Regions from separate parts of the Halovibrio sp. HP20-59 genome, predicted to be linked through region 2. Evidence: predicted binding sites of a transcription regulator. Region 2 holds the regulator's gene; the other holds the start of a gene.
What was found. The regulator sigma-54, encoded in region 2, starts transcription at its own class of promoters, with help from an activator protein. The targets are predictions, from matches to a motif close to TGGCACNNNNNTTGCTNT.
Positions count from the first base shown of each region.

Region 1: the regulator sigma-54 is predicted to act here: its motif matches at 9,098-9,115, upstream of RZA33_RS02025 (circularly permuted type 2 ATP-grasp protein).

Region 1 is NZ_JAWJUW020000001.1:425,318-441,542, reverse strand. It holds gene RZA33_RS02060 (zinc-binding dehydrogenase) at 1-695, opposite strand, end outside; gene RZA33_RS02055 (NnrU family protein) at 820-1,398, opposite strand; gene corA (magnesium/cobalt transporter CorA) at 1,565-2,533, opposite strand; gene RZA33_RS02045 (diguanylate cyclase domain-containing protein) at 2,526-3,983, opposite strand; gene RZA33_RS02040 (sodium:solute symporter) at 4,057-5,427, opposite strand; TPP riboswitch at 5,417-5,525, opposite strand; gene RZA33_RS02035 (hypothetical protein) at 5,815-6,507, shown strand; gene RZA33_RS02030 (alpha-E domain-containing protein) at 6,524-7,525, opposite strand; gene RZA33_RS02025 (circularly permuted type 2 ATP-grasp protein) at 7,530-9,011, opposite strand; gene RZA33_RS02020 (transglutaminase family protein) at 9,376-12,558, shown strand; gene RZA33_RS02015 (circularly permuted type 2 ATP-grasp protein) at 12,623-15,034, shown strand; gene RZA33_RS02010 (transglutaminase family protein) at 15,031-15,897, shown strand; gene RZA33_RS02005 (DUF3581 family protein) at 15,913-16,225, opposite strand, start outside.
Region 2 is NZ_JAWJUW020000005.1:107,613-123,837, forward strand. It holds gene RZA33_RS07695 (nucleoside triphosphate pyrophosphatase) at 1-319, shown strand, start outside; gene rng (ribonuclease G) at 389-1,852, shown strand; gene RZA33_RS07705 (YhdP family protein) at 1,856-5,704, shown strand; gene tldD (metalloprotease TldD) at 5,701-7,152, shown strand; gene yjgA (ribosome biogenesis factor YjgA) at 7,174-7,707, opposite strand; gene pmbA (metalloprotease PmbA) at 7,803-9,143, shown strand; gene RZA33_RS07725 (HPr family phosphocarrier protein) at 9,157-9,426, opposite strand; gene rapZ (RNase adapter RapZ) at 9,472-10,404, opposite strand; gene RZA33_RS07735 (PTS sugar transporter subunit IIA) at 10,508-10,978, opposite strand; gene hpf (ribosome hibernation-promoting factor, HPF/YfiA family) at 10,983-11,291, opposite strand; gene RZA33_RS07745 (RNA polymerase factor sigma-54) at 11,389-12,810, opposite strand; gene lptB (LPS export ABC transporter ATP-binding protein) at 12,955-13,680, opposite strand; gene lptA (lipopolysaccharide transport periplasmic protein LptA) at 13,725-14,243, opposite strand; gene lptC (LPS export ABC transporter periplasmic protein LptC) at 14,255-14,824, opposite strand; gene RZA33_RS07765 (KdsC family phosphatase) at 14,825-15,367, opposite strand; gene RZA33_RS07770 (KpsF/GutQ family sugar-phosphate isomerase) at 15,409-16,225, opposite strand, start outside.

The sequences.
Region 1 (16,225 bases), on a different contig from region 2:
GCGCCTAATGCTTTAAGCGCCTCGGCTTTGTCTAGCTTGCTGACCGCATAAGGAATAGCGCCTACAATACGGCACAGCTGGATCAATGCAGTGCCAACGCCGCCGCTGGCGCCGCTCACCAGCACGCGTTCACCAGCACGGACGTTGGCGGCGGTCATCATATGATAAGCGGTTTGATACGAACACATACCCATTGAGGCCAGCTCTGCGTCGTGCAGCTCTGGGTTGGGTACCGCGTGGAATTGATCTGCGGGGACGGCGATAAACTCAGCAAACCCCCCATCGGCCCCATGGCCGTAGTAATCGGGGGTTAGGTTAATATCGCGGCGCTCATCGGCGTAGATATTAAAATCGAGCAGCCCTCGCTGACCAATGCGCTCAGCATCAACGCCCTCGCCGACCGCCACGATGCGGCCAGCCACGTCGGCGCCTTGGATACGCGGAAAGGTCAACGTTGGCGTGCCGCCCATGGCGAACGAGGTCACATCACCTTTATCCTTGGTGGGGTATAGCCCCTCTCGGGCCTTGCGGTCGGTGTTATTCTTCGCCGTGGCGGTTACCTGCACCAGAACTTCCCCAGCCTTAGGCTGGGGGGTTGGCACATCCTGATGATATTCCAGCTTGTCTATATCACCATGCCCGGTTAATAGCATGGCGGACATCGTCGTTGGTAACGTGTGTGCAGATTCAACCATAGCATGACTCCCTGATAGTACGTGTTGGCTATAGCTTGAAGATAACAAACTCTCACCGAGTCTCAAGCCTTATCCATCACGATGGCAGCAGCGCTTTGGCGTTACATAAACAACAGCCGAATCGTTAACTAAACACAGGAACGCCAATCAATAGCATGTGTAGGTAGAAGGCAAAAATCACATACGCCACCAAGCCTAATAATACCGTGGCAATGGTTGCCATCTTGGAGGTGTTGACCGGTGCTGGCGGTGAAAGACGGTCGCGCTTTTTAGCCGTTTTAAAGGCCAGGATCGCCCAAACCAGAAAGGCAACGAAAAAGATGATATCGCCCAGGCGCCCGTTGACGAGCAGGTGAGCAAACGCCCAGATTTTAACTGCCAGCATCATTGGGTGGCCTAGTTTGGCCTTAATGGCATTGCCCGGGACATAGGCCGCTACCAACATAATGAAGGCAGGCACCATCAGCAGCGCCACTGCATGGCGTAAGCCCATGGGCGGAAACCAAACCACAATAGGATCGAGGCGCATCTGCCCGTAACCATAAATCGCAATGGCGAGGCCAACGACAGACACTGCCGAATAGGCGATTTTCCAGTTGGTCTTACCAAATTTGGCAATCTGCTGCTGACGCCAGTTTTCAGCAAAAATACGCACGGAATGGCTGCCTAAAAAAATCAGCAGGCCAATAATCATAATGGTCATGGAAGTACTCCCAGGTAATACGCTAGTGACGGCTTTAAGCCTTATAGTCTTGGTCGCTGCAGAGGATGCCACAGACAGCCGCCAACCACATATTAATGCGTCAACTTTTCGCTCACCTAAAAGCTCAACATGCCGACAAAAGGGGCGCTAGCCTAGTTACTTGACGCTAAAACCAGTGCTTGCGCCTGAAAAGTAAAATCAATAGTCCACCGATTCCAAGCATCACGCCCCAGACAAAAAAGTAACCATACTCGTAGCGCAATTCGGGCATATTGTCGAAATTCATGCCATAAATACCGGCAATAAAGGTCAGTGGCACAAAAATCGCGGTGATCACCGTAAGTACACGCATGGTGATGTTTAACTGGTGGGAAGAAATAGAGATATAGCCGTCGACTAAGTCGCCGCAAATATCGTAGTACATTTGGGTCAGGGTGTAGAGCCGTTCAAAACGTTCGGCCACATCGTTAATCGCGTGCAGGGTTTCACTTGCTTCACGGGGCAGATGTTCATAGTCGTAGGCCGTCAGCTCTTGAGTGATCCCTTTGTGATAACTAAAGATACGGCGCATTTTGACCAATCGAGAACGGTAGCTGATGATCTTGCGCATCAAAACATCATTACCGTTTTCTAACAGCTCATCTTCGAGATCACTTAGCTCCGTTTCAAACTCAAGCAGGCTGTCGATATAGAAGCCTGCGGATATATACATCACCCTCAGCGCCACGTGCTCCGGGTGATGTGCTAAAAGCGTTTTGCCGTGGTCGTTGAAAAGGCGCTCAATACTTAACGCCTCCCCGGGATGAAGGGTAATTAGAAACCTCTCGCCGACAAAGAAGCACAGCTGCTGAGGCTGGTAGTTCAGCTTTGCATCGAATGACGAGATGCCGCGATAAATAATCAGCGTGTGGTTATCAAACTCTTCTATTTTCGGCGGGTGGCGCTCTTTGTGTGCGTCCTGGATCGACATCGGATGCAACTCAAAAGCCCCTAAAATAGTCCGTTCGCGCTCTTGAGTCTCGCCCTGCATATCGATCCAGATATGGCTATCGGGTGTGGCTTGCCACATTGCGAACAGGTCTTCATCACCTTCGTGAACCGCCCCATCAGGGGTGGTCAAAAGCGTTCTAATCATGTTCATCCTTGAGACTGGGTACATCGGGAGCAGTACTATCGGCAGGGCGTGCCATGCTTACCTGGGCCTTGCCTAAATGTTTAGCTTCGTACATGGCTACATCAGCGCGTTTAAGTAGCTCTTGAGCGGTTTCCCCAGCGCTAGGTGAATAGAGAGCGACACCTATACTGGTGCTTACCCTCAGGTTTATCTCGCCCATCGCGACCGGCTTTTCTGTTACATCCACGAGGGACTGAGCCAACGGTTGAACAGCGTCGGAGGCGACGCTTTCTAATAAAACCACGAACTCATCCCCCGCCCAGCGGGCGACATAATCGGTTTCGCGGACGGCCGATTTCAATCGCTTAGCAATCTCACGCAACAACGTATCGCCGGTGGCATGCCCGTGCTGATCATTAATCGCCTTAAACCCGTCTAAATCCATAAACAGCACGGCAAGGTTTTTTTGCGAGCGGCGCGCACGTGCCATCGCTTCAGTCATGCGTTCATTCAGGGCGCGCCGGTTGGGCAGCTGGGTTAATACATCTTCACGGGCTTCCTGGTCGCGAAGCCGCTCCAACTGCTGACGCTCGGTAATATCGTGGATAAACAAACTGCGCCGCTGTTGGCCATCAATGCGCAACGATTTTATGCGGATTTCTACCGGCAGTTGACTACCGTCGTGGCGTTGGGCGGTGGAAATCAACGGCGCTTGTTCGTCGCTGGCGGGTAACCCTTGTGGAAACATTAGCTGAGTGATCGGCCTTGCCAGCGCTCGTTTGCGTGACCAACCGAACATCATTTCCGCTGCGCGGTTCCAGTCCAAAACCACGTCTTGTGTATCCAGGCTAATATAAGCGTCGTAGGCCGATTCGATGACCAGATTGAGCTCGCTAGTACGCCGCTCTATTTGGCTTTCCATACTTTCATGAAACGCTTTCAGCGCTTGCTGCGTGGCCTGCTTGGTCTTCTTCTCAAATACCAGCCGTTCACGTAGGTGAATTTCATCGGTGACGATAGCCGTTAGGTCTTGCATAACCGCTAACTCATCTTGTTGTAGCGTACGCGGTTTAGTGTCGATGGCACACAGCGCCCCAAGCGGCAAGCCTTGGGAAGAGAGCAGTGGAAAACCAACGTAAAAGCGAATGCCTTCCCGAGCGGTCACGAACGGGTTATTAGCAAAACGTTCGTCCGCCGTGGCGTCTTCGACGATGAGAGGTTCAGCTTGCATAATGGTATGCGCACAGAAAGCCACATCTCTTGACGTCTCGCGCGTCTCGACACCGATGCTCGACTTAAGCCACTGCCGATCAGCGTCAATCAACGATACCGTTGCAATGGGTACGTTGAGCAGTTTCGTCACCAGCCGGGTAACACGGTCAAAGACGGGCTCATGAGGTGTATCAAGCAGTTCAAGCTCATGCAGAATTGCCAAGCGCGCATCTTCATCAGGTGTTATAGGGTAAGCCATTTTGATATCACCCATCATGGTAGGCGTTTACCCACCATCATAACGCGATTGGCGCCTTCCTGCTTATGGTTGTCTACTTTCTAATCACCCCTGCGAGTACCACGCTAACCACGGTGGAAGCCACCAGCGCCCCCAGAAACGGCCCTAAGGTCGGCACACTGCCTGGAAAACTAGCCGCCAAGAAGCCCGCCACAAGGCTGCCTTGGCTAATCCAGCCAGGTAAAACGGCCCCGATTAGCCCGGCAATTCCGCCCCCTACTGCGGCAAAGGGTGTCATTCGTTGCCACAGGCCCAGCAGCACGGGGACCACAATAGCAGCACACAGTAAGTCGGCGATTAAAAACAGCCGCAGTACGGATAACCCCTGCAAGGCAATGATAACCACTGGAATCATCAAGGCGATGGTAATCCAGCGGGCAGCCACTAATGAGACGCCGCGTTGCTCGCTGCGGGCCACTACCAGGGAAGCAATACCGTTCTGTAGTGTATCGACGCTGGAGGCCACCAAGGTAACGGCGAGTACCAGCGCCGGTAACGATAGCCAAGCGGGTGCCTCAGACAGTAGCGCAAAAAACGGTATTGGCGGCTCACCTAGTGCGACGCCACTCATTGCCGCCAAGGTGCCCAAGCTGCCAATTATCATCACGACGACAACGGTCATGCCTCCGCCTAACCAGGCGCCACGCCCCAGGCTTTGATCATCCTGGGCAGCCCAAACGCGTTGCCAATAACCCTGGTGGAACAAGTTGGCCGCCGTGACCGCAATGACGAGCGTTAGCGCCACACTGAGCGCGTTTGTTACGGGCACTGAAGGCAGCGTCGCCCCGTCTGGGATTGCGGGCAACCGCCATAACGCGACGCTGCCCACCGCCAACAGTAGCGCTAGCAAAAGCCAAGCCTGCCAGCGGTCGGTAGCCAGGCTGGCGCGCAGCCCGCCCACTGCCGTATAAATAAGCGTGGTTAGTGCCACGCCGATAATCACTAGCGCAGGCGGCACGTCAGAAAGTAACCCGGTGATCGCCCCGATGGCCGTTAGCTCTGCGGCCAAAAAACAAGCCATATAGCCAACAGAGACCAAGGTTACCCAGTGCCTTACCCCCCTGCCGTAGCAAGCTTCGGCGAACTCAGCGATGCTTCGGCCTTCGGGTAACACCCGGCGGATTTTAGGCCCGTAAAGGCCTAATACGATAAATGGCAAAGCCGACCCTACGGCATAACCCGCCAGTGCTAAAGGCCCTACAAAAGCACCAATTTCAGGGGGCGCAAACAAAATCCAGGCGCCCATACCAGAGGCAAGAAAGGAGAGTCCAAGGGTCGAGGATGTTTGCGAATTGCGTGCCGTGACATAGTCATCAACCGGGCCATCCACCCAGCGAGCACGTAAACCTAAATAAGCAAAACAGCATAGCGCCGCGCCCAGCACGGCTGATGTCAGGTAAAGCATGTCGCACTTCCTCCGCCGGTACGAACCGGATCAGGTTCCAGGGTCTGCGCGCTGCGCATTCTCAGCCTTTTCCAACAAAGGCTCCCCTGGCGACAGTGAATTTAAGTAAGTATCTCAACGCTATCTTCAATTAAAAGCGCACGTTAGTAAAGTTTAAACGCTGTTCACAATAGGTCAGCTAGATTAAAAACGCATTAAAAAATAATCACATAACCGCTGGGTGTGATGACGATGAATTACCTCATTAAAACGGTTTAGCTAACGCATAGTAAAACGCGAGCATAAGAAACTTTTCATCCGCTGCTCTGCCCGCCATACTGCGTTAGCGATCTATCATAAAAGCAGCGCGTCAATCCGCATAAGCAGCTCGTTTAAAGGGACACCGTCATGATTCATAACGAAGCCAAGGAACACACCGTTGGTCGGCTAAACGAACTATTTGCCGACCCCTACCGCGCGTTCGACAACGAGACGGATGAGCGTCAGCTGCATATTCGCATTATGCTGCATATGCTATTGGCCCGCCCGATGCAACGCGGGCAGGTAACCCTGCGGGTTATCCACGGCTGGGAAAATGGCGGCTATGAGCCGGAAGACCTTCAGCACATCGACTATCCGCTTAATAACGTGGACGATTTCAAGCGCGCGGTCAAAGACTTTGAATATGCCTCCAAGCACAATACCGCTCTACCGACCGACACCACCGCCGTTCTTGACGATCCGCTAGCCGAGGCGATTGCAAATGCCGAAACCTTGGGCCAACGCCTTCCCCGAGACATTCGCAGCACGCCGGCTCACTGGCAAACTTTCGAGGGCGGACTGGCTCTCTACACTCTGTTTAAAATGTACCATCGCTTGGTGTATAGCGAAGACGACGCCTACCGGAGCACGCAGTGCCTGACATCACACGGCTTGCGTGAAATACACGAGTTTCACCTTGAAGAGGGAGAGTTCGCGCTACTGGTCCCACCCGCTTCAAGCTTTATGGATGAGTCTTACCTGCTTGTATTACACGAAAGCCAGCTTGACCCAATCGAGCAGTTACTCGAAGAAAGCCTGCCACTATTCGACAATTTTTAAGCCACCGGAAAGGCCGCTAGTCATTATCGTTTTCGCCCACGTGGTGCTGACTTTGGTGCTGCGTCGCCGCCATCGGCACGGCGTCATCATTGACGAAATAGGTCGCACTCAGCATAGCGTGGATGGCGGCAAAGCCAATCTGCAACTCATCGATAAATGCATGCAGCTTACTGGGCGAATGGGCAAGCGCTTGAATATCGGCATCTACCACGTCGGCTCGCACCAAGGAGACAGTCGCCACCGGCCGGTCCTGGCGAGGTAAGAGCGTCAGCTCGTAGCCGAGTGTTTCAAGGCTGCAGGCGATCGAGCGCGGCAGATTGGGGTCTTGCAACAAAAAGCGCAGCACATCCGGCCCGCGCACGCGCAGACGCACCTGCTGGCGATACATTTGATAAGCGGTAATCGATTTAAGCACACTCATCCACTGCAGATTCTCAAACGGCAGCAGCTCTTCTGGGTTTTGCGGCAACAAGCTGGCAGAGCGCACATCAACAATCCGCGTGGTCATATCGGCCCGTTCCAACTGGCGCCCCAGCTCAATAAAAGTGCGCGCCGGACCATGGCTCAAGGTGCCTTCAATGAGCCCGGTCAGCGTTTGGCAGCCACGTATGACGTTTTTAAGAAAGCTATCCCGCCGCCGCGGACTAACACCGTTTTCGACGTGATCTGACACATTTAAATATAGCTGGTTAATTTCCTCCCAAATCTCCCGCGGAACCACGTCTCGGGTGGTTCTCAAATTTTCCCGAGCGCTAGCCAGTGCTGAAATAATCGAAATATCGTTGTCGGCATCAGCGCATAAAAAGTGCACCACACTACGTTCATCAAAGTCTGTATGGCGGGCAGTGAAGGCCTCCCGGCTGCCGGTCATCTCAATCAGTGGCGCCCAGCCCAGCGGCAGGCGCCCGGGTAAATCGAGCATTAGGTGACTATTGACGCTCAATAGGCGTGCGGTATCTTCTGCGCGCTCGATATAACGCGCCATCCAATAGAGGTTTTCTGCAACGCGTGACAGCATGGCGTTAGGCTCCTTTCACCGCGGCCGCTGCCGCTTTATCGTCGGTTTCTACAATCCAGGTGTCTTTACTGCCACCGCCTTGAGAAGAGTTGACCACCAGCGAGCCCTCAATTAGCGCCACCCGGGTAAGGCCACCGGTGGTCACGTGGATTTCAGGCCCTGAGAGAATAAACGGGCGTAAATCCACATGGCGAGGCTGCGCTAAACCATCGGAAAGAGTTGGCGTCGTCGACAGTGCCAGGGTGGGCTGGGCCATGTAATTGCGCGGGTTCGCCTCGATCAAACGGGCAAACTCTTCACGGGTTTCTTTAGTTGAGCGCGGCCCAATCAGCATACCGTACCCCCCTGACTCGTTGGCGGGCTTCACCACCAACTCCTCAAGATGGTCGAGCACATAGCGGCGGTCTTCCTCAAACATGCACAAATAGCTGGGCACGTTGGGCAACAGCGGCTCCTGATCGAGATAGTAGCGAATAAGCGCGGGCACAAAGGCATAGACGACTTTGTCATCCGCTACGCCAGCGCCCGGGGCATTAGCCAGCGCCACATTGCCTGCCCGCCAAGCGCGCATTAGCCCCGCCACCCCTAGCATTGATTTAGGGTTAAAGGCTTCCGGGTCCAAAAACTCGTCGTCCACACGACGGTAAATCACATCGACCCGGCGGCGCCCTTCTACGGTGCGCATATACACCACGTCATCGTCATCAACGACTAGGTCGCTGCCCTGTACCAGTTCCACGCCCATTTGCTGAGCGAGGTAGGCATGCTCAAAGTAGGCGGAGTTATAAATACCAGGGGTCAGTACCACCACCTGCGGATCATCCCCAGGTCGCGGCGACATGGCCGCCAGCATGTCGTAAAGATTGGCTACGTAGTCGTCCACGGGCAGAATTTTGCCTGAGGCAAACAGCTCCGGCAGCACCCGCTTAGTGACGTTACGGTTTTCAAGCATGTAAGAAACGCCGGAAGGAATACGCAAGTTATCTTCCAGCACATAGAGCGTACCGTCGCCATCGCGCACTAAATCCGAGCCACAAACATGCGCCCACACGCCGTGAGGTGGGTTAATACCAACACACTGGGGGCGGAAGTTAACCGATTGCGCCAGCACTTCTGCTGGCAGCACTTTGTCCTTAATCACTTTTTGATCATGGTAAAGATCATCGATAAATAAATTTAGCGCCTGCACGCGCTGTTTAAGGCCCGCCTCAGTTTTGCGCCACTCACTGGCAGGAATAATCCGCGGCACGATATCAAAGGGCCAAGCCCGGTCGATCATGGACCCTTCAGAATAAACGGTGAAGGTAATACCCATGGTACGAATAGCAATCTCGGCGGCGTTTTTTCGCTCTGCCAACTCTTCAGCGCTAAACCTTGCCAACATATTGCACAGTTCACCCGCTGACGCGCGCGGCTGACCGGGTGCCACCATCAGCTCATCGTAATAGTCACTACACGCATAGTTATTCCAATTTACTTGGCTCATGGGCGCTCTCCTGGCGCTGGGGTAAAAGCAGCAACATCCTCAATGTTCAGTGTAGGTCTGCCGCTTGCAAAACATTCAAACAATTTAGAGCAATATACGTACCAGCTTTGGCGTTATTTCAACGATTGCTTACCCAAACGTTACTTATTAGCAATCTCAAGCACAAAATAGTGTCTTATTGCACCGCTTTAGCGCACACAAGAAGCTTTAATTTGGTGCATTAACGCATTTACACTTTTGTTAAACGTCTTAGGTCAGATACCAGCTGCAAAAAAGTAAAAGTGGAACGATACTTGCGGAGCATTCGGTTATTCCCTAACGCAACCGACTATCCGGTTGATAACGGTTCCTTTGAGGGTGGCCCATGACCATTCGCGTTGCCTTGCATCATCGCACGACTTACCACTTTGACCGCCCGGTGCGCCTTTCGCCGCATGTGATTCGCCTACGCCCGGCGCCTCACTGTCGCACGCATATTGAGGCTTACTCGCTCAAACTCTCCGGCGATGACCATTTTATTAATTGGCAACAGGATCCATTCGGCAACTTTAATGCCCGCGTCGTCTTTCCCGAACCGCGACAAGCGCTAACCATTGCCGTTGAGTTAATTGCCTCAATGACGGTCATTAATCCCTTTGATTTCTTTTTAGATGAGGTAGCCCAAACGGCTCCGTTTGCCTACCCAGCGTTGTTGCGCCAAGAATTAAGCTTCTATCTGGAAATCACTGAAGCCGGACCGCGGCTGATGGCGTGGCTTGAAGCCGTTCCGCGCGAACCCACCACGACCGTCGATTTTTTGGTCGCGCTTAACCAGCGCCTGCAGGACGACATCGGCTACTTGGTGCGTTTAGAACCCGGCGTGCAAAGCTGCGAAGAAACGCTGATGCTTGCCAGCGGCTCCTGCCGCGACAGTGCCTGGCTGCTGGTGCAGATTTTTCGTCACCTGGGGCTCGCCGCACGCTTTGTGTCGGGCTACTTGATTCAACTCAAGTCAGACGTCAAAGCCCTGGATGGCCCCAGCGGTAGCGATGAAGATTTCACCGACCTACACGCCTGGACCGAAGTGTTCCTGCCTGGGGCCGGCTGGGTAGGCCTGGACCCAACCTCAGGCCTGTTCGCTGGCGAAGGCCATATTCCATTGGCCGCCACCCCTACCATCGGCAGCGCGGCCGCGATTACTGGATCTTCCGAAAAGTGTGAGGTCAGCTTTGATGTCACCATGGAAGTCGAGCGCATCCACGAAGACCCGCGAACCACCAAGCCGTATAGCGACGTGCAGTGGCAGCGAATCGGTGCGCTAGGCGACCAGGTTGACACTGAACTTAACCAGCAGGACGTACGCCTGACCATGGGCGGCAAGCCAACCTTTGTGTCGGTCGACGACATGGAAAGCCCACAGTGGAATACTCACGCACTAGGCGAACACAAGCGCGAACGCGCGGAGGCGCTAATGACTCGCCTTCAGGCGGCCTTCGCACCCGGCTGTATGATTCAGCAGCAGCAAGGAAAATGGTACCCCGGTGAACCGCTGCCGCGTTGGGTGCTGGCCTGCTACTGGCGTAAAGACGGCGTACCGCTATGGCGGGACCCAACGTTGCTCGCCTTCATGGCCGAGGCTCCCAAGGTAGCCGCAGACGACGCAATCGCTCAGCGTTTTACCGCAGCGCTAAGCGAGCGCCTGAGCGTGGACGAGCGCTACTGGATCCCGGCCTATGAAGATAGCGATTATTATCGTTGGCAAGAGCAGTCGCTGCCGATCAACGTTGACCCACGTAACGCCAGTATCACAGACAGTGCTGAACGTCAGCGGCTAGCACGGCTATTGCAGCAGGGCCTGGACGCAGTGGTCGGCTATGCCCTGCCCCTGCGCCATTCGCCTAGCCAAGCCCACCGCTGGGAAACTAGCCGCTGGCCGTTCAAGCGTCACCATCTTTTCTTAGTACCCGGCGACTCGCCCATGGGGCTGCGCCTGCCGCTCTCTGCTTTATCATGGGCTGACTTGGAACAAGCGCCTGCGGAAAGTGACCACCACAACGGTATTATTCGTACCAGCCTATGCGTGGAGTCACGCGATGGCCGTTTGCATATTTTCCTGCCGCCGCTGACCCGTCTGGAGCACTACCTCGCTCTGATCAACAGCGTGGAAGAATGCGCCTGCGAGCTCGCTTGTCCGGTCATTATTGAAGGCTACGCACCGCCTCAGGACCCATGCTTGGAAAACGTAATGATAACGCCCGAGGCCGGTGTGATCACTGTCGATATGATGCCGGCAGCGAGTTGGCAAACGCTGGTGGCGCAGACCGAACGCCTCTATACCGATGCATGGGCGGCGCGTCTGGGCACCGAAAAATTCATGCTCGATGGGCGTCATACGGGGACAGGCGGCGGTCACCCTGTCACCCTGGGCGGTATCACCCCAGATGACTCACCGTTTTTACGCCGCCCGGACCTGCTCGCAAGCTTAGTGACTTACTGGCAGCACCACCCGAGCCTGTCTTACCTGTTTGCAGGTTTATTTATTGGCCCTTCCAGCAAAGCCCCACGGGTGGATGAAGCCCGCCACGAGGCCCTTTACGAGTTGGAGGTCGCCCTGCAGCAGATACCCGCAGACGACCTGAACCAGCCTTGGCTAGTGGATCAACTGCTGCGCCCTCTGCTCACCGACTTAACCGGTAACAGCCAGCGCGCCGAGCTATGTATCGACAAACTCTACCCGCCGGATAGCAGCGACAAGCAGTTGGGCCTGTTAACACTATGCGGCTTTGAAATGCCGCCGCATGCCCGCATGGGGCTGATGCAGATGCTGCTGGTCCGCGCCCTGGTAGCACGCTGCTGGAAAACGCCTTACCGGGCCAAGCCAGTGCGTTGGGGCAGTGCGCTGCAGGATCGCTGGATGCTTCCCCACTACCTGTGGAGTGACCTTGACGACGTGCTGAGTGACTTGCGCCACCACGGTTTCGATTTTGACCTGGAGTGGTTTGCCCCTTTCCTGGCGTTTCGCTTCCCGCTGCACGGACGCTTGCATACCCCCATGCTGGATATTGAGCTGCGCCAAGCAATCGAACCCTGGCATGTCGTGGGTGAAGAAGCGGTCGCTGGGGGTACTGCCCGCTACGTCGACACCTCAGTGGAGCGCCTGGAAGTCAAAGTCAACGGTATGAGCGGTGACCGTTACGTGGTTACCTGCAACGGTCGCCGGGTACCGCTTTCCGCGACGGGTAGAACCGGTGAAGCGGTAGCCGGGGTGCGCTATCGTGCCTGGCAGCCACCATCAGCGCTGCACACGCAAACTCCCATTCACGCACCGCTGGTGTTTGATGTTATCGACACTTGGAACCAACGCTCAGTTGCGGGCTGTACTTACCATGTGGCGCACTCCACGGGTCGCAATTTCGACACCTTCCCGGTCAATGCGTTTGAAGCCGAAGCACGCCGACTGGGGCGTTTTAGTGACAGTGGACACAGCCATGGCCACCAAGTTCCCAAGCTGGAAACCCCCAGCCTGGAGCTACCACAAACGCTAGACCTGCGCTGGACGCCAAGCTAATGCTTTTATCTTAGCGGCCAGTGCAGGATAATCAGCCTCTTTACCTCCCAGGATTACAAGGATAATGACGGCCCCTGTCTCTACCTCACTTCTCGCGCCCGTTAAACGCGGACTCGTTGAGGATTACTTGAATCAGCTAGGCAAGGGACAGCCCAGCAAGTTTGACGCCATGCTCGATGGTCAAGGGCAGCTACGCCCGGGTTGGCAGAGCTTACTCGGCTGCTTGGAGGCCCTGGGTCCGCAAGGCCGCCATCAACAGCATGAAGAAATCCAACGACTGCTAGACGAAAACGGCGTTATTTTTAATCGACACGACGACACCCAAGGGCGTTCGTGGCGACTTGACCCGCTGCCGTGGGTAATTGATGAAGCGCAGTGGCAAACGTTAGCGGCGGGCTTAATCCAGCGCAGCCGGTTAATGAGCGCCCTTTATGACGACCTTTACGGGCCCAAAACGCTGTTTGCGGCGGGGCTATTACCGACTCAAGCGCTGCTTGCATCGCCGCATTTACTGTTGCCCTGCCATCAGTCACTGCCCGATCAGCGTTCCGCGATCAACTTCCATGCGGTGGACGTTATTCAAGACGCGCAAGGCCAGTGGCGAGTCATCGCAGACCGGCTGCAGGCGCCGTCAGGCACGGGCTTTGCGCTTGAAAACCGCATCCTGATGGCCCGCGCACTGCCCGATATGTACCGCAATGCGCCATTGAAGCGGTTAGCCGGTTTTCTTGACCGGCACCACCGCACGCTCATCGCAATGGCCTATCACCATCGGGATAATCCCACGATTATTCTGCTGACCCCAGGGCCGTCTAGCCCACGCTATTTTGAGCATGCCTACTTGGCCAATTATCTCAATATTGCGCTGGTGGAAGGTCAGGATCTCGTCGTCCGCGACACCCAAGTATGGCTGCGCACATTGGGCGGTTTAAAGCCAGTGGATGTCGTATTGCGCCACTGCGACGACGCCTATTGCGACCCGCTGGAGCTGCGCGGCGATTCACAGTTAGGCGTGCCTGGAATGCTGCAAGCCATGCGCGCAGGCAAGGTTGCCTTGTCTAACGCTTTGGGTGTGGGCATTTTGGAAGCCCCCGTGCTTGCCGACTACCTACCTGCGCTATGCGAGCACCTCCTGGGCGAGCCGTTGCGGCTAGCCAATGCTGACGCCACCACGGTACCCGCCACTGCGCCGATGTTTGATAGCCACCTACAGCGCTTAGCGCCCACCTCTTTAAACCTACGCTGTTTTATCACCCGCACATCGGATAGCGTCAGTGGAAAGCGCAGCGCCGACGGTGACTATCAAGTCATGCCGGGCGGTTTAGCGTGGGTCGGCAAGCCTGGGTCGCCGTCGTTAAGCAGCACCATCGTCAAGGATGTCTGGGTGACGGCGGCCACGCCCCAGCCCCATGTTAGCCAGCTACGCCAGGCCCGTGGCCCTGTGGTCGCTACCCGCGACGGCACAGACCTGCCAAGCCGGGTGGCTGAAAGCCTATTTTGGCTAGGTCGCTACGGCGAACGCCTGGACACTCGCGCACGACTATTGCGTGAAGCGCTGCTGAGACTGATGGAGTATGACCAGGACGACATTGCCGACCAATTGCTGGATGAGCTACTGCTGGCGTTGGACATCACCACACCCAATGAAAACACCGAACAGCGCCTGCAGGCGCCGCTGATTGGCTTTGAACAGAAGCGCGCTGCGCTACTGGCGCAATTCGATGATGTCGACCCGCAGGCGCTGCGGCCACTGTTCGCCCAGCTAATGCGCAATGCTCGCAGCGTGCGCGACCACCTAGGCGACGACTCCTGGCGCGTCGCGCACCAGTTAGGCGAGCAAATAGCCACTCTTAATACCCACTTAGGCACCAGTGCAGCACGGCGCGCCTGCGAAGGGCTATCGGCCCAGTTAGCGGCCTTCTTCGGGCTGTGCAACGAAACCATGCCGCACCACTACGGCTGGCGATTTATGGATATCGGCCGTTTTTTGGATCGCGTATTAGGGCTGCTCAAGCTGCTCAAGCTGACCCTTAATGCCCCGCACTCACCAGGGCTTGCGTTATGGGAAGTGGTACTCGCCACTACCGATAACTTTACCGCCTACCGACGGCGCTATCGCAGCGAGCTCCATCCTGCGGCGATTCTGGACCTATTGTTGTTCGATGAAACGAATCCCCGCTCGGTGGGCTATATGCTCAAGCGCATTGAGCGGCAAATGGATCACCTGCCCGGCAGCTCATCGCCTTACCGTAATGCAGAACGACGGCTGCTGATTCAGGCCAATGCGGCGCTGCACTTGGCCGATATTGATCGTTTGAGCCACTTAGCCGACACCTCAGAGGCGCAAGCAGCGCTGGCGCAACTGCTGGATGCCTTGATTGCCCCCTTGAGCCGGCTTTCTGAGGCGATTAGCCAGAGCCATTTCAGCCACGTGGAGCGGCCAAGACAGCTTGTTAGCATGGAGCCCGATGCATGAATTACACGCTGCGCCATACCACTCGCTACCACTACAGCGCACCGGTCACGCTGTGCCATAACGAAGCCCGGGTGCTACCGCGTAAAACACCCTATCAGCAGTGCGGCGCCTCGACATTACACATTAGCCCAGCTCCCCAGGTGCAGAGCGAACGCCGCGACGTGTTTGGCAATCGGGTGCTTTATTTTGCACTCGAAGAGGTCCACCAGCGTCTGGACGTCACCGTGGTTACCCCGCTTTACACCCAGCCGTTAGCCGCGCTACCGAGTAGCTCGCCAACCTGGGAAAACGTGGTCCAGCAGCTCCGCCAGGACAACCATTTCGACATCCAGCTTTATCGCCTCGACTCGCCGTTTATCCGCCGTAACGATGCGCTGGCCACCTTTGCCCTCCGCTGCTTCACTCCAGGCAGGCCTATCGTTGAGGCGGCATTGGCGCTTAATGAATTGATTCACCAAACGTTTGAGTACGACGCCAGCTTCACCACGCTAGTGACGCCGCTAAGCGAGGTGCTCGCCAACCAGCGCGGCGTCTGCCAAGACTTCGCCCACCTAACGATTGGCGCTTTGCGCTCGTTAGGACTCGCCGCCCGCTATGTGAGCGGCTACCTAGAAACCCAGCCGCCGCCGGGCCAGCCACGGCTTATAGGCGCGGATGCGTCTCATGCGTGGCTGGCTATTTGGATTCCCGACTGGGGCTGGCTAGCTCTCGACCCCACTAACGGCACCGTGGCCGGTGAGCAGCACCCGGTGCTGGCGTGGGGACGCGACTACGCCGATGTGGCCCCGCTCAAAGGGGTGATGAATGGCGGCGGCGAACACCATTTAGAGGTAGAGGTCGATGTCATGCCGCTGGTCAGCTAAGCCGCCATTACCCCATCAAGAATTCTCATAGGCGGCCTTAAGCCGATAAAACTCGTCAACGATAGCAGCCATTTCATCGGCGTCGTAATCGCAAAGACCGCTTACCACCAGCTTTTTGGAGCCTACGCCTACTGGTTCGCCAGCGGAATCAATCGAGAACTCCAGCAACGCATCAGCTCGCTTACCCTGCACCTCTAACGACGACTGGCGCAGCGTTAAACCCGGTGAAAAACCATCTAACCGTTCAAGCGAAAATCCCATGCTGTCATAAATGACCAGCGGGCGTTTAGGGTTAAACATCACCCCGTGCTGCTCCATTAGCGGCTTC
Region 2 (16,225 bases):
GGGTGCCAAAATGCTGCGGCTGCTTTCGGGAAGGCAGCATGAGGTGCTTACCGCAGTGGCCGTGAAGGGGCCTGAAGGTATGCTTTCCTGCTGTGTGGCTACTCAGGTAACCCTGCGTGAAATCGATGCGCAGGAAATCAGTGACTACTGGCAGACTGGCGAGCCTGTCGATAAGGCCGGTGGCTACGCCATACAGGGGTTTGCCGCCGTATTTGTACAACAGATTCACGGCAGTCACTCAGCGGTGGTAGGGCTACCACTGTTTGAGACGACGCACTTGCTGCGCCGACAGGGAGTTCCTATCTGGCAGCGCGTCTAAGCCTTTGGAGTAAAGGTATCAACGCCTGTATAGCTGGCAAGGAATACGTCAACCAATAAGGATTTTCGCATGAGCGGTGAAGTTCTCATCAATTTAACACCCATGGAAACCCGCGTTGCGCTGGTGGAAAATGGTGTGTTGCAAGAGGCACTGATCGAACGTTCCCGTCGGCGCGGCATCGTGGGCAATATCTACAAAGGCAAAGTGGTTCGTGTCCTGCCTGGTATGCAGGCTGCCTTTGTCGATATTGGCTTAGAGCGGGCGGCGTTTATTCATGCTCACGAAGTCATGCCGCCAAGCACGCCAGCCGATGAGCAGCAAACCATCGGTCAGTTGCTCCACGAAGGGCAGGCGTTGGTGGTGCAAGCCACCAAAGATCCTATCGGCAGCAAAGGCGCACGCTTAACTACGCACCTGTCGATCCCCTCGCGCTATTTGGTGTATATGCCCGAGTCGCCGCACCACGGCGTTTCTCAGCGCATCGAAGACGAGCGCGAACGCGAGCGCTTAAGAGCCCTGCTGGATAGCAGCGTAGCGGAACAGACGCTGGAAGTGACGGGTGGGTTTATTGTCCGCACGGCGGCGGAAGGCGTTGGCGACGAAGAGCTAAAAGGCGATATGTATTTTCTGCTGCGGCTATGGCGCAAAGTGAGCGAGCGAAAAGTGACCGCGACGCCGCAAAGCGTGATTTATGACGATTTGCCGCTGTTTATACGCACGCTGCGCGATGTGATGCGCGACGACATCGAAAAAGTACGCATCGACTCGCGGGAGAATTTTGTCAAGCTAGTCGAATTTGCTGAAGAATTTATGCCCAATGCGGTTGACCGCATTGAGTACTACCCCGGCGAGCGGCCTATCTTTGATCTGTATAGCGTCGAAGACGAGATTCAAAAAGCCCTAGGGCGTAAGGTACAGCTGAAGTCGGGTGGGTACCTGGTGATTGATCCCACCGAGGCCATGACCACTATCGATGTGAATACCGGTGGTTATGTTGGCCATCGCAACCTTGAAGAAACCATCTTCAAAACCAACCTTGAGGCTGCTACAGCGATTGCCCGTCAGCTCAGGTTGCGTAACTTGGGTGGCATCATCATTATCGACTTTATTGATATGGTCGATGTGGAGCATCAACGACAAGTACTGCGCGTGTTGGAAAAAGCCTTGGAGCGCGATCACGCCAAAACCAAGTGCACCGGCGTTACCGAGTTAGGCCTTGTTCAGCTCACCCGTAAACGCACCCGGGAAAGCTTAGAGCAAACCCTCTGCGAAGCGTGCCCTACGTGCAGCGGGCGGGGTACGCTTAAAACTCCTGAAACGATTTGCTACGAAATTTTTCGTGAGATTTTACGCGAGGAAAGGGCTTACAGTGCTGAAACCTACATGGTACTAGCGTCGCAGTCTGTGGTTGATCGTTTGTTGGATGAAGAATCGGCGGCGGTGGCCGACCTGGAAACATTTATTAATAAAACCATTCGTTTCCAGGTGGAGCAGCACTATTCCCAAGAGCAATACGACATCGTGCTGATGTAAACCATGGCAATTCGTTCACTGGTGCGTTGGTGTTGGCTAATCACTGCCTGGTTGTTAGGCAGTGTCGCAGTAGTGCTGCTGCTGTTGCGCTTATTAATGAGCCAAGCCGACGTGCTTACTCCCCACATTGAGGCATTGCTTGAAGCGCGTATCGGCGCGCCGGTGACGATTGAGCATTTATCGCTTTCACTTGCCCGTAATGACCTACTGTTGCGCCTGGATGGGCTCAGCGCGGAAACCGCCGATGGCCAGGCATTGTTTGCCTTGGAGAGCCTGGCGCTGCGTTTGGATACCTGGGGGTCGCTTGTTAATCGGGCGCCGATTTTCAGTGATGCGCGGGTTAGCGGTACAGCGTTTCACCTCTATCAAGGCAGCGGCATGGCGTGGCAATGGCCTGATCCCGCCGAGTTGCCGCTGCTGGCGGCGGAACCTGAGGTAGACCTGGCCGCTATTGATGACTGGACGGGCTTGATTTTGCGCCAGCGCCTATGGGCTGACGACACCCGGGTGGTGCTGCACGGCCAGCACAATAAGGTGATGTTGCATGCCCAAACCTTGTTGCTGTCGGGCGATGAGCGGCGCACGCGCTTAGAAGGGGCGATTAATATCGCCGAATCGCTCGAGAAAGCCCGCGAGGAGCCGCTGCCTGCGGCGGAAATAAAGGTTGAAATGCAGCCTGGACAGCATGGTTTCAGGGACTTTTCGGCTGCCTTGCAGTTGGATATTCAGCTTGACCAACTAGTGGTGCTGGCCGATATGTTTCGGCCTGATCATGCGGCCTATTTGGAACAGGCGGGGGGCAGTGCACGACTTTGGGGGCGATGGCGCGCAGCGCGCCTTGAGGAGGCGCGTGTGGCTGTTGATATTCCTCAGTTAACACTGCGCCATCAAGTGCAGTACGCGGTATTAAGGGATATTGAGGCCAATGGCTTGTGGCAGCGTGACGGTGAAGGGGGCGAAGCCTGGTTAAGCGGCGATGCTGATAGCGTCGAATGGGCACAGCCCGCCGGGGGCAACGTTGGGCCCGCCCTGCCGCGCCACTGGCACGCCACCCATCAGCCGGGGAGCTGGGAAGTACGCACCAGTGCGTTTGAATTGGCTTCGCTTACCGCCTGGCGCGACTATGTGCTGCTACCCGAGTCGGTGACACGGGTATTACAAACCCTTGCGCCCCGGGGGCAGGTTCAGGGGTTGCACGTGGGGCAGCAAGATGGGCACTGGGGCGTCAATGCAGCAATAACCGGTTTAAAAGTGTCGCCGTGGCAGCAGGCGCCAGGGGGAGGTCCTTTGGACGCCTGGGTGCAGGCGCGCGATTTACGGGGCCGCGTGCTGTTTAGCAGCAATGGCGACAGCACGCTCTACTTCCCGCGATTTTTTGCGACACCTATGCAGCTGCGGCGCGCCGAAGGTGAAGTTGAGTGGGTTTACGACGGCCCCAATACCATGGTGAGCGGCAAGCGACTTAGTGCTGATTGGGACGGTGCCCAGGTGTCGGGTGGCTTCGGTTTAGCGATGGCTAATCAGCGTGGACATTTTGGCTTAGACCTTGATTTTAGCGACGTCGATGCGCTAGAACGCCCGCTGGCCCAGTGGTTGCCGCTCAACGTGATGGACGACAAACTTCGTGAATGGCTGCTTAATGATATTGGCGGCTACGTCAGTGAGGGCTCTTTGCAGCTCAGCCAGCCGTTAGGCAACAGCGTAACCGCCGATGATATGACCGCGACGCTTGCGTTGGCGGTTACCCAAGGGCATTTGCCGATTGCGCCAGGCTGGCCGCGCCTGAATGAAGTTGAAGGCCGCCTGAAATGGCACAATAGAGTGCTAGAAGCTGAAATCGATAACGCTCAAAGCCATGGCATCACTGCTTCAGAAGGTGAGGTGGTGATGGAAAATGAGACGCTCAATCTTTCGGGACAGCTACAGGCAGAGGGGCGAGCGCTAACGTCGTTTTTACAGGCAATACCCGAGGTTGATCTTTCGCAGCTGAGTGATTTTAGCCTAACGGGTGATGTTAACGGCGATATTGCGCTGGCGTTGCCATTGGAAACCCCCGAGGCGCTGCAGTTGGAAATCAATGCGCAGCCGCGCTTTTCGGAGGTGGTCTATCTGCCGCTGGATCTCCCCTTACGGTCGGTCGAGGGCGATCTCGCTTGGCTGCAGAGTGGTGAGCGAGGTGGCTTAGTGGGCAATGCCAGTGGTCGGCTGCTGGGGGGCGAAATCAATGCGGATATTGATACGCTGCGCGATCACATACAGCTACGGGGCAGTGTCGCCACCGGCGCGCTTTTCGATCTGGCTGGGTTAGATAGAAGCCAAAAGCCACTGCCGTTGGAAGGCCAACTGCAGTGGCAAGGCGAGGTCGATCTAACGCCTACGCCTTTGTTACGGCTGGAGAGTCGCTTGCTGGGTGTCATTAGTCATCTGCCCGAGCCCTTTGCCAAATCGGCGCAGCAGCCATGGACTTGGGTATTATCGGCTGATATCGCTGATGGGCGTATCGAGAGTCAACTGGCTGATATTGCCTCTGCCCGACTCCAGCAGCGCGATGGCACGCTCGCCGGGTCGTTAACGTTAGGCAGCCAAGCGCAGCGTTTGCCCGCCTGGCCCGCTCACCCGGGTATTAACCTTGACGCTACCGTGCCGCGATTGGACCCGTTAGCCTGGCAACAGGCGATTAAGCCGCTAATGGGGTCAGGAACGCCATCAAGGGGCGGCGATGGACAGATACCGCTAGCGGTATCGCTCACCACTCCCTGTGTGGTTTACCAAGACGAATGCCTGGGCAGTCTTAGCGCGAACGGCGACATTAACCCTGGCATGATTGATATGGCGCTAAGCGGTAATCTGGTCACCGGGCGATTAAACTACAATGTTCAATCGCCGCATCCGCTGGACATCACCATTGGGGCGTTGGGGCTTGATCGCCTGTTGCGTTTAGCCAATGTAGAGCACGACAGCGACGCACCAGTTCCCGATTCTTGGTTAGAATCGGTCGAAACCCAGCGCGAGGTGCTAGCGACAATGCCTAATTGGCTTGCCGATGTGCCCAACGGCCGTTTGCGGATAGCCGAGATTACCATGGGCCCACGTCGCTTTGGGCCCTTAACTGCGTATTGGAAAACCAATGGGCATCGCTTTTCATTGGCGCCTGTGGGGCTGACCATCGGACAGCTCTCCGCACGGGGGGGGCTATATTGGGAGGGAAATTCGGCAACCAGCCATACGCGCGCGAACATTTCCATTCTAGGCGGAGACCTTGGTACCGCCCTTGAGCGCCTAAATCAACCTGTGGTCATGCGTAGCCGCAATACCGATGTGGATGCCAACCTCGATTGGCCGGGCGCACCCTGGCAGTTGGACTTAAGCCGCGCCGACGGCTCTATCCGTACTGATATTCGGGATGGGCGCTTTTTAACGCTGGAGTCCGCACCGGCGCGGTTAATTGGATTGCTAAATTTCGATAATATATTACGCCGCCTGCGCTTGGATTTTTCCGATGTTACCGGGCAGGGAACAGCGTTCGACCGCGTCAAGGGTATTGCCGATGTGGCTGATGGCCAATTGACGCTACGCGGCCCATTGCAAATTGACGCCCCGGCCACCACTCTAACGCTGACTGGCAGCGCAGACCTTGTTTCGCGTGAACTCGACCAGCGGCTTGGCGTCACACTGCCTGTGACGCAAAGTTTGCCTATCGCGGCGATTGCCGTTGGTGCGCCTATCGTGGGCGGCGCGCTGTTTATCGCCGACCAGCTGTTTGGCGACGCGCTTGATCGCGCCACGACACTCCATTATCGCGTGCGAGGCCCTTGGGCCTCGCCGCAGGTTACTTTAGAAGGCTCCCAATGACCGCATATAAAAGTGATGTAGATACGGCTGCTGCCATTTTGTTGACGCCCGGTGGGCTGGATTTAGACGCGTTAGAAACCGGCTTGGATTACGCCATGGGTGCGGGCATTGATTACGCTGACCTGTACTTTCAGCGCACTTGGCAAGAAGGCTGGGTGCTCGAGGATGGCGAGGTCAAAGAGGCCAGCTATAACATCGATGGCGGTGTCGGCGTGCGCTCTCTCGCCGGTGAAAAGACCGGCTTTGCCTACTCGAATCAAATCACTGCCGATGCGCTTGTAGATACTGGTCGCACGGCGGCAGGTATTGTGCGCAGTGGCAAACGCTTACCGGGGCAAGTCGTTCACTCGGTGTCTGCACTATCGCGTTATGTCGGGGTTGATCCTTTGGCGGGGCTAAGTGCCGATGAGAAAGTCGCCATGCTCAAACAGGCCGATCGCGTGGCACGAGCCGCAGACCCCAGCATCAGCCAAGTAAGTGCTTCTTTATCAGGCACCTATGAGGTGGTGCTGGTGCGCGCCAGCGATGGCACTCTAGCGGCGGATATTCGCCCGCTGGTACGCTTTAATGTCAGTGTGATCGCGGTCAAAAATGGCCGCCGTGAGCGCGGCAGCGCCGGCGGTGGTGGTCGTTACTCAATGGCTCGATTACGCGACGAAAACGTCGCAGAACAGTATGCCAAAGAAGCCGTACGCCAAGCGCTGGTGAATCTTGAAGCCATTGATGCGCCAGCCGGGCAAATGCCGGTGGTGCTAGCGTCCGGGTGGCCTGGAATTTTGCTCCATGAAGCGGTGGGTCATGGCTTGGAAGGGGATTTTAACCGTAAGGGAAGTTCCGCCTTTGCCGGACAGATGGGCCAGCGGGTTGCTGCGAAAGGGGTGACCGTCGTGGATGATGCCACCTTGGCAGATTGCCGTGGTTCAATGAGCGTGGACGACGAGGGCACGCCGGGCCAATACACGCCGCTCATCGAAGACGGCATTTTGACCGGCTATATGCAGGACAAACTCAATGCCCGCTTGATGGGTATGGCCCCCACCGGCAACGCACGCCGTGAGTCGTTTGCCCACTTGCCGATGCCACGCATGACCAATACCGTTATGCTCGCCGGGCAAGACGAGCCCAGCGATATTATTAAAAGCGTTAAGCGTGGTATTTACGCGGTGAGCTTTGGCGGCGGACAGGTAGACATTACGTCTGGCAAGTTCGTTTTCTCTGCCAGCGAAGCCTACCTCATTGAAGACGGTAAAGTGACCGCGCCGGTGAAAGGCGCCACCCTGATTGGCAACGGGCCGGAAGCGATGGGGCGTGTATCCATGATTGGCCATGATATGGCGCTGGATACCGGGATTGGCGTGTGCGGTAAAGAGGGGCAGGGCGTGCCGGTCGGTGTCGGCCAGCCCACCCTGAAGCTGGATGAGCTGACCGTCGGTGGTACTCAGTCTTAAAACGGCCTTAAAGAGCCGCCTTTAAAGAGCGAGGCTTTCGCGCAGGTGTTTGAATAGCTTGCGCGAGCTGGTCGGCGGTTTGCCCTGTTCGCGCTCACGTTGGGCGTTGCGAACTAATTGACGCAGCGTCTGGCGATCGGCATCGGGATGCTCCGCCATAAACAGATCAACCGCCGCGTCGCCTTCGTCAATTAAGCGTTCCCGCCATTTTTCCAGTCGGTGAAACGCGTGATCACGTTGCTCCTGCTCCTGATCGATGGAGTCGAATACGGCTTGAATGGCGGTGAGATCCTCTTTACGGATCAGTTTGCCGACATACTGCATATGGCGGCGGCGACCCTCATGGGAACGAATGCGCGCTGTTTCTTCGATCGCACGCAGCATATCGTCAGAGAGGGGGAAGCGGGCGCGTTCCGCTGGCCGCATGGCGATTAAGGTTTCCCCAAGTGCCTGTAAGGCATGCATTTCGCGTTTGAGTTGCGACTTGCTAGGGCGTTCTTCCTGCTCTTCTACTGCATGAGTATTAGGATCGGTATCGGGACGTTGCTTACGCATAGTGTGGCTCACAGACAAGATTCGATGCGGCATTATACCAGCTGCGAGAACAACATTGATTCCACCGAAGACATTCGGTTGAGAAAGGAGGCCATATGGCACAGGCATTTGATGCATCCGCCCAGCAGTCGTTACTGACCGCCAGGGCAGAAGAGGCGCTCGCGCTGGCCAAGCGCTTGGGCGCTGATGCCGCTGAAGTAGGCGCTAGCGTTGACCAGGGGTTAGGCGTCAGCGTGCGTTTGGGAGAGGTTGAAACGGTAGAGTTATCGCGTGATCAAGGCATCGCTGTCACGCTATACGTGGGCCAACGTAAAGGCAGTGCTTCGTCTACCGATGCCAGCAGTGCATCGATCCAGGCGGTGGTTGAGAAAGCGCTGTCGATTGCCCGCTATACCGGTGAAGACCCAGCCTCGGGATTGGCCGATGCGGACCTGATGGCGACTGAGCTACCCGATTTAAAGGTTCACCACCCTTGGGCGTTAACCACCGATGAAGCCATTGAGTTGGCGCTTGCCTGTGAGCAGGCTGGGCGCGATGTTGAAGGCATTTACCAGTCGGATGGCGCGTCGCTCTCCAGCGGTGAAGGGGTGCGCGTTTATGCCAATAGTCATGGCTTTTTAGGCACTCAAAAGGGCAGTCGTCACTCGCTTTCGTGCATGCTGATTGCCCAAGATGCGGCAGGTATGCAGCGCGACTACGATTATACTTCCTCTCGTGATCCCCAGGCGCTGCGTGATCCCGCCGAGGTGGGCCGCGAAGCTGCCACCCGAACGTTGCGCAGGCTGGGAGCCAAACGTCCCCCAACAGGTACCTTCCCGGTGCTGTTTGACCCGTCGTTGGCCGGTGGCTTGATCGGCCACTTGCTGGGCGGTTTAGCCGGTGGGGCGCTCTACCGTCAGGCCTCGTTCTTATGCGATCGGCTCGGTACACCGCTGTTTCCCGATTGGTTTAGCCTTGAGGAGCGACCGATGGAAATCGGCGCCACGGCAAGCTCGCCGTTCGACGGCGAGGGGGTGCAAACGCGCAACAATCGTTTTATCGATCAGGGGATTATTGCCAGCTATATGCTCTCATCCTACAGTGCTCGGCGGCTTGGCATGCAAACCACGGGGAATGCTGGTGGTGCGCGCAACGTGCGTTTGAACGCACCGTTGCAATCCCGGGATAGCTTGCTACAAGAAATGGGGCGGGGCATTTGGGTCACTGAGCTGATGGGCCAAGGCGTCAACGGCGTGACCGGCGATTACTCGCGCGGGGCGGCGGGCTTCTGGGTTGAAAACGGCAAAGTGCAGTACCCGGTCGAGGAATTTACTATCGCCGGAAATCTTGAGCGGATGTTTGCGGGATTAGTGGGTATTGGTGATGATACCGATACCCGTGGCAGTGTTCACACGGGTAGCTGGTTGATTGACGCCATGACGGTGGCAGGTGACTAATCAGTAAAAGCGGCTACGGGTCCTCTTCAAAGCGAGCGTCGAACAGCGCTTGAATGGCATCAAGTGCCTGTTCGGCGTCATCGCCCTCGGCGGTGATCGTTAGCTCGGTGCCGCACGGGGCTGCAAGCATTAGTAGCGACATAATGTTAGCGGCATCGGCCATCTGCTGCTGTTTATAAACACGTATGTCAGCCGCGAACTGCTGACCACATTTGACCAGTTTCGTGGCTGCGCGGGCATGCAGGCCGCGTTGGTTGGTGAGGGTAAGTGTTCTTTCTGGCACCCTGGTTCCTTTTCGCCGAGTGGTGTCATTAATCAAAAAAAGCGCTTAAGAAGTTTCTTGTGGCTCGTCGGTATGGGGGACGTTGGCTAGCGATGCGGCAGGCTGTTCGCTTAGCGTGTAATGCAGCCCAAGTTCTCGATGGCGTAACTGAACCTCACCCATGCTAGTCGTCAGCCGTTTAGCAAGCTGCTCCGTCATATAAACCGAACGGTGCTGGCCACCGGTGCAGCCAATGGCTATTGTCATATAGCTACGCTGGCTATTTAGGTAGGCTGGTAACCAACGCTCAAGCCACGCCTGTATGTCGTTGCTCATGGCGTCGACAATCGGATAGCCGCTCAAAAAATCGACAATTTGGGCATCGCGGCCTGTAAACTGGCGTAAAGTCGGGTCCCAATAAGGGTTGGGTAGGCAGCGTACGTCAAAGACCAGATCGGCATCCAAGGGCACGCCTCGCTTATAACCGAACGATTCAAGCGTCAGGGTAAGTTGGTCGCGCTGCTGATGGGCCACTTGATCGGTAATACGGCGGCGTAAGTCGTGTACCGATAAGCGCGATGTGTCGATTAAAAGGTCGGCCAGATCGCGAATATCGTGCAGCGTTTCTTCTTCTTTATTGATAGCTTCTTCAAGCGTCATTTCGCTATCGCGAGTCAGCGGATGTCGCCGCCGCGTGGCAGAATAACGCTCTAGCAGAATGCGCGCATCGGTGGTCAGATAGATCACTTGGAAATCTATTTGACGCTGGCGCAGCTCTTCTAAAAGCGAAGGTAATTGTTCCAACGCCCCAGGTAAGTTACGCGCATCAATACTGACCGCCAAATGAGCACGATTACCCTGACCGCGTAATTCGTCCACCAATGATCCCAGCAGCATGGCGGGGAGGTTATCAATCGCATAATAGCCGAGGTCTTCCAGCGCTTGTAAAGCGATAGACTTACCGGACCCGGAGCGGCCGCTAATGATGACCAGTTGCATAGAATCTCTCTTTGCTTTGCTCAAGCTGCATTCATTGGTAGGGGTGAGTGAATAAACAATCGCCGTATGATCGGCACCTTCAGTAACAGTAACTCACACCCCGTTAGGGGGTGGAGAGCTCGCGAATTTTGGCGGTGATAAGTTCGAGTAACTCACGCTGACTGCCTGCTTTGCGCAACTGCTGGCGCGTACCACCATCATTCATGATGGTGGCTACCTGGCCTAGCAGGGAGAGGTGGGTGTCATCGGCTTCTTCCGGCACCAGTAGAACAAATACCAAGTCAACCGGGTCGCCGTCGATGGCGTCAAAATCAACCGCTTCTGAGAGTTTTAAAAACCCAGCGATCGGAGCAGTGCAATGGGGGCTACGCGCGTGGGGAATAGCCACACCGTTACCGATGCCGGTACTGCCCAGACGCTCACGGCCGATTAATCGGCTAAACACTTCTTGGCTGTCTAGACTGGGAATATTTTGGGCAATAAAGGTGCTGTAAAACTCCAGCACCCTTTTTTTGCTGCCTCCGGGAACGTCAAATAGCACCCGTTCCGGGGGGAGTATGGTTTCCAGCGTCATTGATTTAACGCACACCCGCGCCTTGGGCGCGCGCTTGTGCTTTTTCCTTATGTTTGACGAGTTGACGGTCTATTTTGTCCGCCAGGGCGTCGATAGCGGCGTACATATCACTGTCTAGGGCCTCCGCGTGTAAATCAGCACCTGCGGCGTGCAGCGTACACGCGGCCTGCTGGCGCTCTTTCTCAACTGATAGGGTGACTTGCACCGTGGTTATATTGTCGTAATGGCGCTCTACACGTTCTAGCTTTTCGTTAACATAGTCACGCAAGGCGTCAGTCAGTTCTACGTGATGACCAGTGATATTGACTTGCATTGACGTACTCCTTTCTATCGGACTGTTCTTCGATTGTAACCCTTTTTGCCATGTTGCAAAGCCCCTTGTCGAGAGTTTCCTGAAACGGTGGCAGGGCCTAGCGCAAGCGACGCCGCTCGCTGGATGAGGGAATGCCCATGGCTTCGCGATATTTGGCCACGGTACGACGCGCTACCTGAATCCCCCCTTCGCCTAATAGCGTCACTAAACGGCTGTCGGAAAGCGGTTTGCCGGGTGATTCTTCATGAATCAGTTTCTTGAGCCGCGCACGAATGGCCGTGCTGGAGTGGCTGTCGCCGTCTTGGCCGCTCACTTGGCTTGAAAAAAAGTATTTGAGCTCGAACACGCCCCGGGGGGTATGGATATATTTTTGTGTCGTTACCCGCGAAATAGTCGATTCGTGCATCTCCACGGCCTCGGCAATATCGGCCAATATCAGCGGCTTCATGGCTTCTTCGCCGCGCTCCAAGAAGCCAATTTGGCGGGTGACGATTTCTCGACCGACGCGCAGCAGGGTGTCGTTGCGGCTAGAGAGGCTTTTAATTAACCAGCGCGCTTCCTGCAAGTGCTCTTTGAGAAACTGATTATCCTGGCTTTTATCCGCCCGCTTTATCAAGCTGGCGTAGTCAGGCTGAATGCGCAGCCGCGGCAGGGCTTCAGGGTTAAGTTCTAAATGCCAGCCCTCGTGGTCGTGGCGTACTACAAGGTCGGGGGTTACATAGCTATCATCGGTGTCGCCATAGGCACTGCCAGGGCGTGGATCAAGGCCGCGAATCAATTGGATAACTTCGTTTAGCTGTACGTCGTCGAGTCCCAGCCGCCGTTTTAGCAAGCGCATGTCATCCTTGCCTAGCGCCTCAAGAAATTGGCGTACGAGTCGGCGTGCGGGCACCAGCAGCGGGGTGTTATCGGGAAGGGCGGCGAGTTGCAGCATTAAACATTCGCGCAGGTCCCGGGCAAAAATGCCGGTGGGCTCGAACTGCTGTAGTTTGAGCAGGATGGTTTCGACTTCGCGCTGGCTAAGTCCCTCCACCCCTTGAGCGCGGAGTCCTTCACGAATATCGTTAATGGGCTGGGTTAAATAGCCGTTGGCGTCTAGCGCGTCGATGAGGCTTTCGGCAACGAGCTGCTCACGGTCGCTGAAATCGGTCATGGCCAGCTGCCATAAAAGGTGACCGTGCAGGCTTTGCCCAGCGGCCTGGCGCTCAAAATCGGGACCTTCACTGCTGCCACTGCTACCCGTATTGCCTAGGTCTTGATAAGTATCTGACCAATCGCTATCGACGGATAGCTCAGTGGGAATAGTGTCTGACCACTCTTCCTCTTTAGGCTCGCTGGCAGCCTCTTCTTCGCTGAATTCGTCCTCTTGCTCCAGCATCGGGTTGGCATCTAGGGCCTGCTGGATTTCTTGACGCAAATCCAGCGTCGATAGCTGCAACAGAGCGATTGCCTGCTGCAACTGAGGTGTCATGGTCAGCTGTGTGCCAATACGCAGTTGTAGAGAAGCTTTCATGACCATCTGAGAACCACTCGCTAATCGGAAAGGTTTACCCTAGTGCGAGTGGCTTGCAGGTGCAAGTGCAATAAGCATGCCATTGGTCGTAAAGTTGTTGCAGAGCGCTATTTACAGGAAGAAAAAATGCGCATAAGGATAAGCGTGAGCTTATAGGCGGAAGTCGGCGCCTAAATAAACATCTCTTACTTTTTGGTTGTTGAGGATCGACGCCGGTGGCCCGCTGGCAATGATTTGACCATCACCGACAATATAGGCGATGTCGCAAATATCCAGGGTTTCGCGCACATTGTGATCGGTAATCAGCACGCCGATATGGCGTTGCTTAAGGGCGCGAATGATGGTTTTAATTTCGCCCACCGAAATGGGGTCAACGCCGGCAAAGGGTTCGTCGAGCAAGATGAAGGCAGGCTCAGTGGCAAGCGAGCGGGCAATTTCGACCCGCCTGCGCTCGCCGCCGGAAAGGCTCATGCCGAGGTTGTCACGAATATGGCTGATGTGGAAGTCTTCAAGCAGCGCCTCCAAGCGCTGTTCGCGGTCGCTGCGGCTAAGGGCTTTGCGGGTTTCGAGAATCGCCATAATATTGTCAGCAACCGACAATTTACGGAAAATAGACGCCTCTTGAGGTAGATAGCCAATCCCGGCCGCTGCGCGCCTGTGCATCGGGGCGTGGGTTAGATCCGTCGCGTCAATCCCTACCTTGCCTGCATCGGCTTTTACTAGCCCGACAATCATATAGAACGAGGTGGTTTTCCCTGCACCGTTGGGGCCGAGTAAGCCGACAATGCTGCCTTGGGCAATTTCCAGGTTAATATCTTTTACCACCCGGCGGCGCTTGTAGCTTTTGGCCAGGTGGTGAGCATAGAGGGTTTTGATCGGCGCAGTTTCAGTTGTTTCAGCAGTTGCCACAAGTTGACTCCCTATTCTTCCGGCTGGAGGGTCATGCGAATGCGCTGGGGCTCGCTGCCTTCAACGTTTGAGCGGGCTTGAATCACTTCACGGTCAATAAAGTATTCGAGCCGTCCTCCTTTAAACGTGTCTTGCCTTTGGATCAGTTCGGCTTGATCAATCAGCTCTACCCGGCGCTCGGCGACGTGATAAATAATCCGTCGTGCCCAGCCTTCGGTAGGGCCGTCCTGGTCTTGCGCTTGATGGCGTAAGTAGGCACGTTCACCGGTGGCGGTTGCTGTCGAGAGTTCGCCCGCGTCATTGCGTTGGATTTCGACCCGCTCGCCGCGCAGCCGCATTTCGCCCTGGCGCACTTCCACATTCCCGGTGTAGACGGCGGTGCCGGCACGCTGATCAAGATCTAAGCGGTCGGCTTCAACTTCCACAGGTGCTTGTTGCGGGGAAGAATTGGTTTGGGCTGCCGCGGTTAGCGGTGCCGTAAACGCAAAAAGAGCAGTGTAGACGAGGGCGTTGAAAATAAGCGCTTTCATGGCGGTTCCTATTAGCGTTGCGTGGCCGGGGGATGGATGCCGCGGACATTGTCAGTGAGCCGCACCTGGCTATCGTCAAGCCACACATCCATACGTGACGCAGTCATTTGCTGGGGAGGTTGCTGCAGCATTACCGGTGTTTGGCTCCAGGCATGCCGCTGTAGCCCATCATAGTGCAATTCTTGCGTATCCAGTTGCCAGCCTTCGTTCGGGGCGATAAGCCGTGCTGAGCCCGTTAAAACAAGCACCTGAGTCGCGGTGTTGAGCGTTCCTTCATCGGCGTTGGCCAGCCATTGGCGGCTGTCGCTGTCGAACAATACCGCTCTGGGCTCTTCAGCCCAGGTTTCGCTGAGTTGCGGGGTATGAATCAGGCGCGGCGTTTTTAGCGACTGCATGATATTACCAGCGTCATCAAATAGCGTTAGTTCAGCGTTTTCCAGCACATGCCCTGGCTCTTGGGCCTGCGCTTCGGGGTCGATGGCCATTTGTTTCGGTCCGCCTGGGTCAAGCCATACCAGCAGCGCGCCCAGGGCAATAAAGAGCCCCGCTAACCAAGCGCGTGTTTTTAGCCGCTTAAACATTTAGCCACGACCGTGCAAGTAGGTATCGAGCACCGCGCCCCAGTGCCCCTGAGCTTCAAGCAGCGTGTCGCAAATTTCGCGTACCGCTCCGTGGCCACCCAGTCGCTCCGTTGTCCAGTCGGCATGGGTGTGCATATAGTCGGGGGCGTTGGGTACGGTAATGCCGACACCGCAACGCTTGATAGCGGCGAGGTCGGGCAGGTCGTCGCCGCAATAGGCCACGTTCTCCAGTGCTAAATCCAAACGCTGGCAAAGCCCCCGCAGAGTGGCCAGTTTGTCTTCGCAGCCTTGATGGACATGATCAATGCCGAGTGCAGCGGCGCGCTGGCTAACCATGGGGGAGTCGCGGCCGGTAATCAGGGCAACGTGAATGCCTACCCGCTTAAGCAATTTTAGTCCGTGGCCGTCCTGGGTATGGAAGGCTTTGATTTCGATACCGTCAGCCTGAAAATAGAGGCGGCCGTCGCTCAGTACACCATCAACATCTAGCGCCAGTAGGCGTACACGGCGGAGTTGGTCAAGTAGCGCAGCAGATAGCGTCATAAGGTCTCCATTAAAAATCGTTAAGTTTTGCTGTTAATTGGTTAAATAACGCCGCTAGCCAGTAAATCGTGCATATGTAACGCACCAATGGGACGCTGCTGTTCATCGACCACCGCTAGCGCCGTAATCCGGCTCTCTTCCATAATGCGCACTGCTTCTGCTGCTAGTATATCGGGGCCAATGCGCTTGCCTGGACGGGTCATCACATCATCGACGAGCACGTCGCGTAGATTGTGAAATTGATCCAAGGTGCGGCGCAGGTCGCCATCGGTGTACACCCCAGCGAGACGTCCCTCACTATCCACTACGCAGGTGAAGCCTAAACCCTGTCGCGTTATTTCCAATAGAGCATCGCGCAGCGGGCTGCCTAGCGCGACCTGAGGCAACCGTTCGCCCTCGTGCATTAAGTCCCTAACGCGCAGCAGTAACCGCTTGCCTAAGCTGCCGCCGGGGTGGGAAAGGGCAAAATCTTCGGCGGTAAAGCCGCGCGCTTCGAGTAGCGCGACGGCGAGCGCGTCGCCCAGCGCCAGGGCCGCCGTGGTAGAGCTGGTGGGGGCGAGATCCAACGGGCACGCTTCGCGTTCAACGCCGCTGTTCAGGTGCGCATCGGCGTGTTTGGCAAGGGTAGACTGAGGGCGCCCCGTCATGCTCACCAACGGCGTGCCCAGGCGCTTAAGCAGCGGCAACAGGGCGGTCACTTCGGCGGTTTCGCCCGAGTTGGAGAGTGCCAGTACTACATCCGTGCGGGTGATCATGCCTAGATCGCCATGACTTGCTTCCCCGGGATGCACAAAAAAAGCCGGTGTGCCGGTGCTGGCAAGCGTTGCGGCGAGCTTGCCAGCGATATGGCCGGATTTC